3 regions of the Kitasatospora sp. NPDC005748 genome follow, and region 1 is predicted to be linked to each of the others. Evidence: riboswitches for the same ligand, from Rfam matches in the RefSeq annotation. Region 1 holds a riboswitch; each other region holds the start of a gene.
The links. A riboswitch is a leader RNA that binds a small molecule or an ion and turns the genes downstream of it on or off. The one in region 1 is predicted to bind cyclic di-AMP.

Region 1 (4,864 bases):
TTTGCGGGGATGTGTGGATCCCGTGAAGTCATGGCGGGGGGCGGGAGTTCACGCCATCGGGGGAGTGGCGCAAAGCGTGGATCTTCACTAGGGTCTGGCGTCAAACCTATTTTCCGGATTCTCACTCGTTCGGGTGAGTCCGTTGGAAGAAGGAGCCGGTCACTTGGCCACCCACCGCCGTCCCAAGCAGTCGAGCCGTGCACGGGTCACCGTGCTGACCGCTGCCGCTGCGACCGCGGTCGCCCTCTCGGCCCAGGTCAGCGCCCACGCCGCGCCCAGCCCGTCCCCCAAGAAGGAGGACGTGAAGGCGCAGGTCGACCAGCTGCAGGAGGAGGCCGAGCAGGCCACCGAGAAGTTCAACGGTGCCAAGGAGCGGGCGGACCAGCTGCGCAAGCAGGCGGACCAGCTCCAGGACCAGGTGGCTCGCGGCCAGGACCAGATGACCCAGCTTCAGGGCGGGCTGGCCGAGGTCGCGGCCGAGCAGTACCGGACCGGCGGCATCGACCCGTCCGTCCAGCTGATGCTCGCCTCCGACCCGTCCGGCTACCTGGACAAGGCCGCCAGCGTCCAGCAGGCCAGCTCCAGCCAGACCGAGGCGCTCAAGGGCCTGCAGGACCAGCAGCGCCGGCTGGACCAGCAGAAGGCCGAGGCGGCCGCCGTCCTCGCCTCGCTGGACAGCACGACCAAGGACCTGAACCAGTCCAAGGCCGAGGTCAACAAGAAGCTCAAGGAAGCCCAGGACCTGCTGAACTCGCTCAGCGCCGCCGACCGGGCCGCGCTGAAGGCCGCCCAGCAGCAGGCCGACCGGGCCTCGCGCGGCAGCGAGCGCACCGACCTGAGCAGCCTCCCGCAGGGCAGCGGCTTCGCCGGGCAGGCCGTCGCCAACGCGATGAGCAAGCAGGGTTCGCCGTACGTCTGGAGCGCGGTCGGCCCGAACTCCTTCGACTGCTCCGGTCTGATGGTCTGGTCGTACGCGAAGGCCGGCGTCTCGCTGCCGCGCACCTCGCAGGCGCAGGCCAACTACGGCTCGAAGGTGGCCTCGCTGGCCGACGCCCAGCCGGGCGACCTCATCATCTACCGCCCGGACCGCAGCCACGTCGGGATGTACATCGGCAACGGGATGGTGGTCCACGCGCCGCACACCGGTGACGTGGTGAAGGTGATGAAGGCCGACGCGATGCCGATCAACGCGATCCGCCGGGTCTGACGGACCGACATGCCCACGGGCCGGGATCCGGCCCTGTGATCCGCGCCACCCCCGGAACCGGGGGTGGCGTCGGTGTCTGCGGCCGCATCATGACAAACGATCAGCTCCATGTGGGCGCGTGATCACACCCGGTCATATTCACAAATGAACTTGGATATTCTTCCGGCATTTTTCTGACAAGGATTTGAACGGATCACGGTTCTGTTACTAGGGTCGTGCCTCGAACCACCGCACAGTCGATCACCCAGCAGGGGTGGCGGCGGAGGTTTACCGCCGAGTTCGTGAAGCAGCGGGGCAGAGCATCTGCCCGTCGGGGAGTCCAGTGGTCGGGGGCGCTGTGGAGCGGAGCCGGGGAACCATGTTCCTCCGGGGTGAATCGGCGCCAGGTCGACCGTCGTGCGGTCGGTGAGGCGTCGTAGGGCACGCTTCCGGCCCGAACCCGTCAGCTCACCCGGTAGGCGGACGTAGGAAGAAGGAGTCCGCCTTCGTGGCGTCCCATCGTCGTCCCAAGCCCGCCGGCCGCGCCCGGGTCTCGATTCTGACCGGTGTCGCCGCCGCGGCGGTCGCGCTCTCCGCGCAGTCCGGCGCCCACGCCGACCCGACGCCGACCAAGGATCAGGTCAAGGAGCAGATCGACCAGCTCAACGAGCAGGCCGAGCAGGCCACCGAGAAGCTCAACGGTGCCCAGGCCAAGCAGCAGGAGCTGCAGAAGCAGGTCGGTGAGCTGCAGGACAAGGTGGCCCGTCAGCAGGCCGCGGTGACCGAGGCCCAGGGCGGTCTCGCCGAGATCGCCGGCGAGCAGTACCGCAACGGCGGCATATCGCCGACCGTGCAGCTGATGCTCTCGTCCAGCCCGGACAGCTTCCTCAGCCAGGCCGGCGCCATCAACCAGGCCGGCAGCACGCAGTCCGGTGCGCTGAAGGACCTCCAGGAGCAGCAGCGCAGGCTCGACCAGGACCGCAACGAGGCCCAGGGCAAGCTCGGCGAGCTCGAAGCCACCACCCAGCAGCTGAAGGCCTCCAAGGAGGAGGTCCAGGGCAAGCTGGCCAAGGCCCAGGACCTGTACAACTCGCTGTCCGAGCAGGAGCGCCAGGCGATGCGCGCGGCCGAGGAGAAGGCCGCCGCCGAGGCGAAGGCCAAGGCGGACGCCGCCAAGGCCGAGGCCAAGGCCAAGGCGGACGCCGACCGCGCCTCCCGCGACAACACCCGCGACCAGCTGCCCACCCCGTCGGCGCCGGCCGCCAAGCCCGCCGCCGCGGCCGCCGCGCCGTCCGCGCCCGCCGCCAACGGCTCGCGCGCCGCCGCCGCGATCGCCGCCGCGGAGAGCAAGCTGGGCGCCCCGTACGTTTACGGCGCGGCCGGTCCGAGCTCCTTCGACTGCTCCGGCCTGACCAGCTGGGCCTACGCCCAGGCGGACGTGTCGCTGCCGCGTACCTCGCAGTCCCAGGCCACCGCCGGTACCAACGTGGGCACCAACATCGCCAACGCCCAGCCCGGCGACCTGATCATCTACCGTGCCGACCGCAGCCACGTCGCGCTCTACGTCGGCGGCGGCCAGGTCATCCACGCGCCGAAGCCCGGCGCGAACGTCCGGTACGAGACCGCCAGCATGCTGCCGATCTCGGCCATCGTGCGCGTCTGATCCGACGTCTGCTCCCGCAGGCCCGGTCTCCCCTCGCGGGAGGCCGGGCCTGCGGCTTTCGTGCTGGACCGTGCTGATGTCCGATTGCGGGTCAAATATTCGGGTTGGGAGGGGTTTGGACTCGCTCGCCCGGACTCGCTAACGTCTGCCACCGGACTCCCGCTCGACAGCCGCCCGCACCGGTGCGGCGGCGGGGCCGGGTCGCAGGATCGGAGTTACCGTCGTATGGCCGTGCACCGCCGTTCCCCCCTGCCGGGCGCGTTCGCCCGTGCGCTGGTGCTGACCGCCGCGGCCACCACCGCGCTGGGGGTGGCCACGGGGGGTGCCGCCCAGGCCGCCCCGGGCACGCCGGACGGGCCGTCGAACCGCAAGGACGTCAAGGCGCAGGTGGAACAGCTGTACGACGAGGCCGAGCAGGCCTCGGAGAAGTACAACGCCGCACTGGACGTCCAGCAGCGCCTCCAGCACGAGACCGGCACGCTCCAGCAGCAGGTCGCCGTCGCCCAGGGCGAGCTCAACGAGCTCCGCGGCGACCTCGCCACCGTGGCCGGCGCCGAGTACCGGGGCGGCGGGATGGCGCAGACCGTCCAGCTGATGCTCTCCACCGACCCGGAGGGCTACCTCTCCAAGGCCCGCAGCCTGGACCAGGCCGCCGAGCGGCAGAACGAGACGCTGCACGAGGTGGTGGCCCGTCAGCGCCGGCTCGACCAGCGCCGGTCGGAGGCCTCGATGAAGCTCTCCGAGCTGGAGGAGACCCGCCGGGCCCTGGCCGAGAGCAAGCAGCAGATCCAGCAGCGGCTGGCCAAGGCGCAGCGGCTGCTCAACAGCCTGGGGGCGGGCGAGCGGGCCCGGATGGTGGCCCAGGACGCCCGCGAGGCCGAGCAGCGGGCCACCCGGGGCACCGACCGCCTCGACCTGGGCACGGCCCCGCCCGCCTCCGAACGCGGCGCGGCCGCGCTGGCCGCCGCCGTGCGGATGATCGGTTCGCCCTATGTGTACGGATCCGCCGGGCCCCGCGCGTTCGACTGTTCCGGTCTGATGTACTGGAGCTGGCGGCAGGCCGGAGTGACCCTGCCGCGCACCTCGCAGGCCCAGGCGTACGCCGGCCGGCGGGTCAGCATCTCCGACGCGCGACCGGGAGACCTGGTGATCTTCTACCGGGACAGGCACCACGTCGGCATGTACGCCGGCGGCGGGGTGATCGTGCACGCCCCCTACCCGGGTGCCAAGGTCCGCTACGAGAGCGTCAACGCGATGCCCGTCGCGGAGGTGATCCGGCTCTGAGCCGGTCCGTCCCGACCCCTCCCGCCGACGCCGTGACACGCCGCCGCGCACTGTCCCGGCGCGGGGCCCTGCTGCTCGCGGCGGGCGGACTGGCCCAGCTGTCGCTGCCCCGGGCGGCTCCGGCGGCCTCCGTGGCCGCGGTGGCGGACCAGCGGGCCGAGGTGGTCGCGCTGCTGGCCGAGCGGGCCCGGACGCTGACCGCCCCACCGTCCGCGCCCCCGGTGGAGGCGGCCTACCGCAACCTCGTGCTCGGTCCGGCCGGTCGGCCGGACCGGCTCACCGCCACCGCCGAACTGACCGTCCGGGTGACCGGCTACGACGCCTACCCGGTGGTCCACCCGCGCCGGCTGGAGCTGTGGCGGACCGGCGGGGGCTGGCGGGTCGAACGCGAGGACGGCCCGGACGGGCCGGCGCCGCTCTGGGACTTCGGGACCGTCCGGGCGGCGGCCGGCGCGCACTGCCTGGTGCTCGGCCTGGCCGACGGCCCGGACCCGGCGCAGCTCACGGCCGTGGCCGACCGGGCAGTCCCGGCCGTCACCGCGCTCTGGGGCACCGCCTGGCCGGGCCGGCTGCTCCTGGAGCTGCCCGCCACCGAGGAGCAGTTCGGCCGGTTGCTGGACGCCGACCCGGCGGGCTGGACCGGCATGGTGGCGGTCACCACCGCCGCGCCCGGCGCCCCCCGGCACACCCCGGCCGACCGGGTGCTGGTCAACCCCGGAGCCTACCGGGGG
Region 2 (4,864 bases), on a different contig from region 1:
GTGCGCGCCGCCGAGGGGCTCAAGCCCGAGTAGCCCCGAGCGGCCTCCGGAGCACGCCCGAGACCCGCGCCCGGGCACGCCCGGGCCGAGACCCGCGCCCGGGCACGCCGCCCGCACTGCGACCGCCGCCCGGGCACGCCGCCCGCGCCGCGACCCGCCGCGCCCCCCGTCAGACCGCCGCCACGTCCTCCACCGCCCGGCGCTGCACCGGGACCACCTCGTCGACGACCTCGGCGATCGCCTCGCCGACCAGGGCGAGCAGTTCGGCCAGCCGCTCCAGGTCGAGGTGGTCCGGCAGCTCGGCGAGGGAGAGGACGCGCTCGCCGCCCGGCCCGGCGACGCAGAACAGGTCGATCGGGCCGAGGTGCTTCTCGGTGGTGTCGACCAGGGCGGCGATGTCGCTCGGGCGGCGGATGTCGCCGCAGACGCCGACGACCGGGCAGCCCGGCCGGTCGAGTTCGGTGGCGAGGTCCTCGGCGATGCCGACCTGCTGGTCGGCGATGAGGACGCCGGAGGCGCCCGCGGCGGTGAACCGGCGGGCGAGGCCGGCTCCCGACCCGCCGGCGAGTACGGCGATGACCACGACTGCCCCGGTGACCCGCATGGTGCGCTCCTCCCTGTGGGCGGCTCCGCACCGGCGCCCACGCATTTTGCTTGCGGAGGATCGTAGGCAGGTCCTGACCCTCCGCAACAGGGATTACCCCTCAGGTGACCAGGCTCACGCCTGCCACGCCGGGGTTCCCCACCGGATACGGTCGACACATGCCAGTTCAGCCCGATTCAGCCCGCCCGCCGCTCTTCACCTGGGAGTTCGCCGCCGACCCGTACCCGGCGTACGCGTGGCTGCGGGAGCACGAACCGGTGCACCGCACCACCCTGCCGAGCGGGGTCGAGGCCTGGCTGGTGACCAGGTACGCGGACGCCCGGCAGGCGCTCGCCGACAGCCGGCTCTCGAAGGACCCGGCCCACCACAGCGGGCACGCCCACCGCAGCGGCCGGGTCGGCATCCCCGGCGAGCGCCAGGCCAATCTGATGACCCACCTGCTGAACATCGACCCGCCGGACCACACCCGGCTGCGCCGGCTGGTCTCGAAGGCGTTCACGCCGCGCCGGGTGGCGGAGTTCGAGCCCCGGGTGCAGCAGCTCACCGACCGGCTGATCGACGGCTTCGCGGAGCGCGGCTCGGCGGACCTGATCCACGAGTTCGCCTTCCCGCTGCCGATCTACGCGATCTGCGACCTGCTCGGCGTGCCGGCCGAGGACCAGGACGACTTCCGGGACTGGGCGGGCATGATGATCCGCCATGGCAGCGGGCAGCGCGGCGGGGTGGGACGCGCCGTCAAGCGGATGCGCGCCTACCTGGCGGAGCTGATCCACCGCAAGCGGGCCGATCCCGGCGACGACCTCATCTCGGGGCTGATCCGGGCAAGCGACCACGGTGAGCACCTGACCGAGAACGAGGCCGCGGCGATGGCCTTCATCCTCCTCTTCGCCGGGTTCGAGACGACCGTGAACCTGATCGGCAATGGCACCTACGCCCTGCTGCGCAACCCCGGGCAGCGGGCGCTGCTCCAGGACTCGATCGCCCGCGGCGAGACCGCGCTGCTGGAGACCGGTATCGAGGAACTCCTGCGCTACGACGGGCCGGTGGAGCTCGCCACCTGGCGGTTCGCGACCAGCCCGCTGACCATCGGCGGCGTGGACATCCCGGTCGGCGATCCGGTGCTGGTGGTGCTCGCGGCGGCGGACCGGGACCCGGCACGGTTCGCCGACGAGAACACCCTCGACCTGGCCCGGACGGACAACCCGCACCTCGGCTTCGGGCACGGCATCCACTACTGCATCGGTGCTCCGCTGGCCCGGTTGGAGGGGCGCGCGGCGCTCACCACCCTGCTCACCCGGTTGCCCGATCTGCGACTCGCCGCTAGCCCGGAGGAGCTCCGCTGGCGTGGTGGCCTGATCATGCGTGGGCTGCGCGATCTCCCGGTGGAATTCACCCCAGAGAAGCCCTCCGCGGCACCGGTGGACGGGCTCTGAGCAAATCCGTCCGGCGCCCCCCGGCGGTGCCTCGATCTCGTCGCGCCGAGACCCCGACACGCTGACGGGATGTCGCCGACACGCTCTGGCAGCGGGTATGAATCTGCATCAAACCGGACATAGCCCTGTCGTTGGTAGGCGATCGGCCACGCGCCGTAATTTATGTGTGATACCTGCGATATGAGCTTGTTATTGATGTGAGGATCTGTCTACCCTCCCTGGAGTTCGCAGCTGCGGACCTCGTGCGCGGAACGCCGAATCCTGCCCGCCGCGTTACGGGAAACCGACCAGAACCCTTGGGCAGGGGCGGGGGAACCAGGTTTGTTGCCGTCCCCCACGGCTTGGGGTGAAGCCGCCCGCGCGGGCAGAAGGCGTCCGCGTCGTGCGGCCGGGCCACCTCCCGGTCCGAACCCGACAGCTCACCTCGCAGGCGTGCGGAGAGGACTTCCCCATGCTCTTCGTCGGAACCGGCCGTCACCGTCGTCGCACCCAGACCGAGAAGGCCATCGCCGTTGCCGGCGTGGCCGGTGTCGGACTCGCCCTGCCGCTCCTCACCGCCACCGGCGCTTCGGCCGCCCCGGCCTCGACCTGGGACGCGGTCGCCCAGTGCGAGAGCGGCGGCAACTGGGGCATCAACACCGGCAACGGCTTCTACGGCGGCCTCCAGTTCACCTCCAGCACCTGGAAGGCGTTCGGCGGCACCTCGTACGCGCCGCAGGCCCACCAGGCCAGCCGGGCGCAGCAGATCTCGGTCGCCGAGAAGGTCCTCGCCTCGCAGGGGCCGGGCGCCTGGCCGGTCTGCTCCCAGAAGGCGGGCCTGGCCAAGGGTGGGGCCGCGGCCTCGGTCGACACCTCCTCGGACGCCGAGCCGACGGCCGCCGCCAAGCCGGCCCAGTCGAAGCCGGCGCAGAAGCCCGCCCAGAAGCCGGCCCAGCAGCAGGCCCCGAAGCCCGCCGCCCAGCAGCCCGCCCAGCAGGACGACCGGGCTCCGGGCTTCGCCGGCCAGCCCGGCTGGGACGCCGACGCGAAGGTCTTCTGGTACCAGAGTGACGGCGCCTGGTACTGGACCAGCCACCAGAGCGTCTACCAGCAGTACGCCGGTCAGCAGGCCGCCCAGCAGACGAGCGGGTACGCGGGCCAGGACAGCCGCCCCGCCGCCGCCCACGGCGCCCCGGCCGCGGCCGCTCCCGCCGCCCAGCAGCGCACCGGGCACGGCTACACCGTCCAGTCCGGTGACACCCTGTCGACGATCGCCGCCGCCCAGGGCGTCGAGGGCGGCTGGCAGACGCTGTACGACGGCAACCGCGGCACCGTCGGCACCGACCCCAACCTGATCCTCCCGGGCCAGCAGCTCGACCTCGGCTGACCGCCCGTGTGGTGACTCCCCGTGCGGTGACGCCACGAAGGGGGCCGGTTCGGCCCCCTTCGTCCGCATCCGGCCGCATTTCGTGGGACAACCAGGTGAACTACCGGTGGGTAGCCCGGCCACACGCTGAGACGGGACCGAGGTCGACGTGGTCCCGGGAGCCCGTGCGGTTAGGCTCTGGTCGTAACGACTCCGCAACCATCCGGCCGACAGCACCCATCGTCAGCCGAACCTGCTTCCGCTAGGAGATGCCTCGTGCCGTCCATCGATGTCGTCGTAGCCCGTGAGATTCTCGACTCGCGTGGCAACCCCACGGTCGAGGTCGAGGTCGGCCTCGACGACGGCAGCACCGGCCGTGCCGCTGTCCCGTCGGGTGCCTCCACCGGTGCCTTCGAGGCGCTGGAGCTTCGCGACGGTGACAAGAACCGCTACTTCGGCAAGGGCGTGGAGAAGGCCGTCCTGGCCGTCATCGAGCAGATCGGCCCCGAGCTGGTCGGCTACGACGCCACCGAGCAGCGCCTGATCGACCAGGCCATGCTCGACCTGGACGCCACGCCGGACAAGTCCTCGCTCGGCGCCAACGCGATCCTGGGCGTCTCGCTCGCCGTGGCGCACGCCGCCTCCGAGGCCAGCGACCTGCCGCTGTTCCGCTACCTGGGCGGCCCGAACGCCCACGTCCTGCCCGTCCCGATGATGAACATCCTCAACGGTGGCTCGCACGCGGACTCCAACGTCGACATCCAGGAGTTCATGATCGCTCCGATCGGCGCGGAGTCCTTCTCCGAGGCCGTCCGCTGGGGCGTCGAGGTCTACCACACCCTCAAGGGCGTGCTGAAGGAGCGCGGCCTGTCCACCGGCCTCGGCGACGAGGGCGGCTTCGCGCCGAACCTGGACAGCAACCGCGAGGCCCTGGACCTCATCACCGAGGCCATCCAGAAGGCCGGTTACGTGCCCGGCCGGGACATCGCGCTCGCCCTGGACGTCGCCGCCTCCGAGTTCTACCAGGACGGTGCCTACCAGTTCGAGGGCAAGGCGCTCTCCGCCGCCGAGCTCATCGAGTACTACGCCGAGCTCGTCGCCGCGTACCCGCTGGTCTCCATCGAGGACCCGCTGGACGAGTCGGACTGGGACGGCTGGAAGGCCATGACCGTCAAGCTGGGCGACAAGGTCCAGCTGGTCGGCGACGACCTGTTCGTCACCAACCCGGCCCGCCTGGCCAAGGGCATCGAGACCGGCACCGCCAACGCGCTGCTGGTCAAGGTGAACCAGATCGGCTCGCTGACCGAGACCCTGGACGCCGTCGAGCTGGCCCAGCGCAACGGCTACCGCTGCATGATGTCGCACCGCTCCGGTGAGACCGAGGACGTCACCATCGCCGACCTCGCCGTCGCCACCAACTGCGGCCAGATCAAGACCGGCGCCCCGGCCCGCTCCGAGCGCGTCGCCAAGTACAACCAGCTG
Region 3 (4,864 bases), on a different contig from region 1:
ATAGTCGACGCTGGTGCGCTCCGGGCTGAGCAGGTACGGGCGGCGCAGTCGCAGGGCCATCGCGGCGGGCAGCTCGCTCGCCGGATCGATGACGCCGTAGCGCTCGTGGACCCAGTCGGGCAGGCCGTGCGAGGCGGTGAGCCGGAGCATTCCGGCGCTGTCCAGCAGGTAGAGCGCGGAGCCCTCACCGGTGATCCAGCCCGGGCCCTCGGCGAGCACGGTCCCGAGGAGTTCGGCGGCGGTGGTGCAGCCGAGCAGTAACCGGACACAGCGCATCGCGCTGCGCGCGGTGGGGCTGCTGCGCGGGGCCCGGCTCTCGTCCTCGGAGGGGGGAAGCCACGGTGAGGTCAGGTCCATGGGATTTCCCGGCCTTTCCGTCGCCTTGTCGGGCACCCAATTCTTCATACCTCATTTCCGATGCCGGTGAAGGGTGACCCGGACGGCGCACCGGTGCCGGGGTGCGGACGCCGGTGGTGCCCTGCCCGGCCGCTCCGACCGGGTGGTCCGCCGTGGTCCGGCCGACCCGCCGCGCGGGGTGCGCCGGGTGCGGCGCCCGGCCGGGGGAACTCACGGAGCCGGGCGCGCGGTGGGGGCGGGGCTCAGGCCCCGGGCCAGTTCCGGAGGCCGCCGGTGAGGAGGGTGATCAGGCGGTCCTGGGTGTCGGAGAGGTTCTCGGCGAGCTGGAACCCGCCGCCGATCGACAGCGAGGCGAAGCCGTGGGCGACCGAGCGGACGGTCCGGGCGGCGTGGACGGCCTCGGAGCCCTCCAGCCCGTAGCCGCGGAGCACCGCGAGGATCACCCCGACCAGCCGGCCGCCCGCCCTGGCCAGGTCGTCGTCCGGCTGCGGGGCCTGCGGCAGCGCGGTGTACCGGTGCGGGTACTCGGTGGCGTAGCCGTGGTAGGCCCGCAGGACGGCGGCGACGGCGTCGTCCCCGCCGCGGCCGAGGGCGGCCTCGGCGAGCCGGTCGGCGAGTTCCTCGGTGACCCGGACGGCGATCAGCCGGCGCAGCTCGGCGAGTCCGCCGCTGACGTGCTTGTACAGCGAGGGGGTGGCCACCTTGGCCCGTCCGGCGACGGCGGCCAGGGTGAGGGCCTCGGGGCCCTGTGCGTCGATGAGGGCGAGGGCGTGGTCGACGACCTGCTCGGGGGTCAGTCCGACTCGGGGCATGGTGCGGTCTCCGTGGGCGAGGTAGCGGGCGGGCTCGGGCCGGCGCGGCGCGGAAGGGCGGGCTCAGGCCAGCTCGGCGAGGAAGGGCAGCAGGGCGTCGGCGGTGGCCTGCGGCCGGTCGGCCATCGGGTAGTGCCCGGAGCCCTCGATCATCACCTTGCGGCCGTTCAGCGCGGCGGCCTGCCGGTCGGCGACCAGCTGGGGGTCGGGGAAGTCGGGGTCCTTGGTGCCCATCAGGACCAGCGCCGGGCAGCTCACGGCGGCGGTCCAGCCGTTCGGCGCGGAGTCCCCGCGCACGTAGCCCCGGGTGGCCTGCTTGCGGCCCGGCGTGCGCATCGCGGCGACCAGTCCGTCCACGTAGGCGTCGAAGTCGGCCGGCTTGGGGCCGGGGTACGCCATCTTGCGGTGGTAGAGGCCCCAGGACGCGGGCGAGTGCACCAGCAGGACGCCCATCACGCCGAACATCGCGCGCTGCAGCGCGTTCGGCGGCGGGTTCTCGACGAAGGCGTCCACCAGGACGATCCCGGCGACCCGTTCCGGCGCGTCCCCGGCCACCTTGACCACCGTCGCACCGGCGTAGGAGTTGCCGACCAGCGTGGCGCGGTCGATGCCGAGGTGGTCCAGCAGGGCGAGGACGTCGGTGGCGATCGCGGCCGGCGTGTAGTCGTCCCAGGCGATCGAGGACTCGCCGAAGCCGCGCAGGTCCAGGGTGATCACCCGGTGGCCCGCGGCCACCAGCAGCGGGCGCAGGTGCCGGTACGCGGCACGGCTGTCGAGCATCCCGGGGAGCAGGACGAGGGGGGCGCCGTCGCCCTGCTCGGTGTCGTCGAAGGCCAGCCGGCCGCCGGGGAGGTCGAGGTACTGGGTGCTGGGGGTGAAGGTGCCGGGCATGGGGGCCTCCTCGGTCCGCGGGGCTGCCGGCGTTGCGCCGATAGCCATAAAGCTAAGGCTAATAGCCTTAGCCGTCAAGCCCTCGACCGGTCGGACCCCCGGGGGCGGCCCCGGTACCGCGGCTCAGACCCCCTCCACCTTGAACGGGTCGTGCTCGGCGAGCAGCTTCTCCAGCCGCGCCTGGTCCACCCGGGTGACGATCTCGTTGGTCTCCTGCCGGTCCCGGATCACCTTGGCCAGGGTGAAGGCGGAGGTGACGGTGTAGAGCAGGCCGACCGCGAGGAAGGCGCGGGTCCAGCCGCCGACCGGCAGATAGGCGATGCCGACGGCGAGGGCGCCGCCGGAGAGGGCGAAGGAGAGGACGGCCTGGAGGTGGTACGCGGCCGTGGTGCGTGACTGCATCGGTGCGTTCATGGCGCCAGGATGGCCGCGCCGGGAGTGCCGCACATGAGTAGGAGTACTCAAGTGGGGGACCGTTCGTTGACGTCCCCTCACGTTCGGTGGTGTCAGTTGCCGTCGATCCGCCCAAATCGCCCATCAGGTCACGTACCGCCCGGGTAGTATCCGGTTGTCCCGAACGGACGGCTTGGAATCAGAGGCTCCTAGGATTAACGTTTGATAACGCAGCGCGGTTCGTAACGCCGTACCCAGACGGCACCGTGCGCCGTCGCCTAATCCCGCCGGCCGGCCTCCGGGCAGGCCAGGGAGCCGGGGAACCATGTTCCTTGGGGTGAATCGGCCGGGCCCAGGCCCAGCCGTAGGAGACCTTCCTGCTCCGAACCCGTCAGCTAACCCGGTAGGCGCGAAGGAAGGAAAGGAGCGCGCCTCCGTGGCGTCGTCGCACTCTCCGGCACACCTGCCCGGCTCCCCCGCCGGCACCCAGCTGCTCGACCACCCCTGGCCGCCCGCCCACCCGGGCGAGTTCGGCGGGTCCGGCGCCGAGACCGGGCCGCAGGCCCCCGACAGCAACCGGCACCGGATGCCCCGTCAGACCCGCGGCACCGCCCCGCTGCTCGGCGTCACCGCCGTGGCCGCCACCCTCGGTGCGACCGGCTTCGCCTCCGCCACCCCGGCCGCCGCCCCCGCCGTCGAGGTCCCGGACGAGACCCCGGTCGCGCTCGCCGCGGACCCGGGCCTCGCGCTCGCCGCCCGGATCCAGCAGCAGGCCGACAGCCAGCGCACCGCCGCCGAGGAGGGCGCCCGCCTGCAGGCCGCCAAGGAGGCCGAGGTCAAGCGCGCGGCCCAGCAGCAGGAGGCCAAGCGGGCCGCGGAGGAGGCCGAAAAGGCCAAGCTCGCCGCCATCGAGCTGCCGGTGCGCGACTACCACCTCTCGGCCCACTACGGCCAGAGCGCCTCCTACTGGGCCCACCTGCACACCGGCCTGGACTTCGCCGCCGACACCGGCACCCCGGTCTACGCGGTCGGCCAGGGCACCATCACCTCGGCCGGCTGGGCCGGGTCGTACGGCTACCGGATCGTCGAGACGCTGCCCGACGGCACCGAGATCTGGTACTGCCACCTCTCCTCGATCATCAAGGGCTCCGGCAAGGTCGTCCCCGGCCAGCAGCTCGGCAAGGTGGGGGCCACCGGCAACGTCACCGGCCCGCACCTGCACCTGGAGGTCCGCCCCGGCGGCGGTGCCCCGGTCGACCCGGAGAGCTGGTTCGAGCAGCGCGGCGTGACCCCCTGACCGGCGTCACCTTCTGACAGCCCGCCGCGGTGCCCCGGTCGTCGTCACGACGGCCGGGGCACCGTCGCGTCTCAGGCCCCGGCGGCCGCGCCGGCCCCGTCCGGCCGGTCGGCGGACCCGTGCACGTGCCCGTCCCCGGGCGCGTAGCCGTACTCGTCCCCGTACTCCCCGGCCTCCTCCGCCTCGCCGGGTGCCCCGGGCAGCTGCGCCAGGTACGCGTCGATCTCCTCCTGGCCCGGCTCCGGGGCCAGCTCCGGGAACTCCTCCACCAGCAGCCGCGGCAGCCCCGGCACCGTCCACTCGCCGAAGAGGTCCAGCGCGGCCTCGACGGCGGCCTCCTCGAACGCCCCGAAGTCCCCGGCCAGCTCGTCGGGCATCGGCCGGCCCTGCGCGGTGAGCTCCTCCAGGTTGCGGTAGCTGCGCCGCATCAGCCCCTGCTCCAGCAGCCGCCGGGCACCGTCGGTGGCCATCCCGACGCTGAGCGGCCGGGCGCCGTCCCAGCCCCCGTCGTCCACCGGGTCCAGCGCACCCGTCGCCTCCAGCCGCTCGTAGGCGGCCGCCCGGTCCTCCGGCGCCAGCTCCCGGAACGCCTCCAGCCAGGCCCGGACCGCCGCCCCGTCGGCCGGGTCCACCCCGTCCGCGCGCAGCAGCAGCGTGTACAGCCGGGGCCAGGTCACCAGGTCGGCGCGGCGCAGCAGCCCGGCGGCCACCTCGCCCTGCCACTCGGCCTCCGCGTGCAGCCGCTCCTGCCGCTTGGCGTTCAGCCGCTTCGCCGCCCGCTGGTGGTCGATCAGCAGCCGCACCGCGGCGCCGTACGCCAGCGGGTCCTGCTCCGGCGCGGGCTGGACGTACAGGTAGAGCCGCTCGTACAGCAGTTGTTCCACGGCGTCCGAGGTCAGCTCCGGCCAGCCGTCACGCATCCTGCCCTCACCCAGCTCCAGCAGCGCCAGCACCGCCCGCACCGGCGCCTCGGCCACCGGCGGGTGGCCGTGCGCCTGCGCCCAGGCGAGCAGTTCGGCGGCTTTGGTGCGCGGGGCGAGCCGCAGGTCTTCTTCTTCCATGTCACGTAAGGTAACCGGAAAGCCCGGGTAGGGTCGGCAGGCATGGTCCCCGT

Region 2: it holds a riboswitch for cyclic di-AMP, as region 1 does, so the genes downstream of both, ABZ495_RS29070 (transglycosylase family protein) here and ABZ495_RS04425 (NlpC/P60 family protein) in region 1, are expected to answer to the same signal.
Region 3: it holds a riboswitch for cyclic di-AMP, as region 1 does, so the genes downstream of both, ABZ495_RS19385 (M23 family metallopeptidase) here and ABZ495_RS04425 (NlpC/P60 family protein) in region 1, are expected to answer to the same signal.

Annotation. Positions count from the first base shown of each region.
Region 1 covers NZ_JBEXYD010000003.1:289,897-294,760, reverse strand. The annotation lists gene ABZ495_RS04430 (NlpC/P60 family protein) at 164-1,207, shown strand; cyclic di-AMP (ydaO/yuaA leader) riboswitch at 1,531-1,684, shown strand; gene ABZ495_RS04425 (NlpC/P60 family protein) at 1,695-2,849, shown strand; gene ABZ495_RS04420 (NlpC/P60 family protein) at 3,075-4,133, shown strand; gene ABZ495_RS04415 (hypothetical protein) at 4,166-4,864, shown strand, end outside.
Region 2 covers NZ_JBEXYD010000054.1:43,095-47,958, forward strand. The annotation lists gene ABZ495_RS29055 (MazG family protein) at 1-33, shown strand, start outside; gene ABZ495_RS29060 (SDR family NAD(P)-dependent oxidoreductase) at 170-604, opposite strand; gene ABZ495_RS29065 (cytochrome P450) at 763-2,037, shown strand; cyclic di-AMP (ydaO/yuaA leader) riboswitch at 2,312-2,484, shown strand; gene ABZ495_RS29070 (transglycosylase family protein) at 2,489-3,403, shown strand; gene eno (phosphopyruvate hydratase) at 3,659-4,864, shown strand, end outside.
Region 3 covers NZ_JBEXYD010000025.1:23,419-28,282, reverse strand. The annotation lists gene ABZ495_RS19405 (SpoIIE family protein phosphatase) at 1-357, opposite strand, end outside; gene ABZ495_RS19400 (WHG domain-containing protein) at 600-1,169, opposite strand; gene ABZ495_RS19395 (alpha/beta hydrolase) at 1,233-2,060, opposite strand; gene ABZ495_RS19390 (YiaA/YiaB family inner membrane protein) at 2,184-2,474, opposite strand; cyclic di-AMP (ydaO/yuaA leader) riboswitch at 2,719-2,877, shown strand; gene ABZ495_RS19385 (M23 family metallopeptidase) at 2,890-3,750, shown strand; gene ABZ495_RS19380 (hypothetical protein) at 3,822-4,811, opposite strand; gene ABZ495_RS19375 (GNAT family protein) at 4,854-4,864, shown strand, end outside.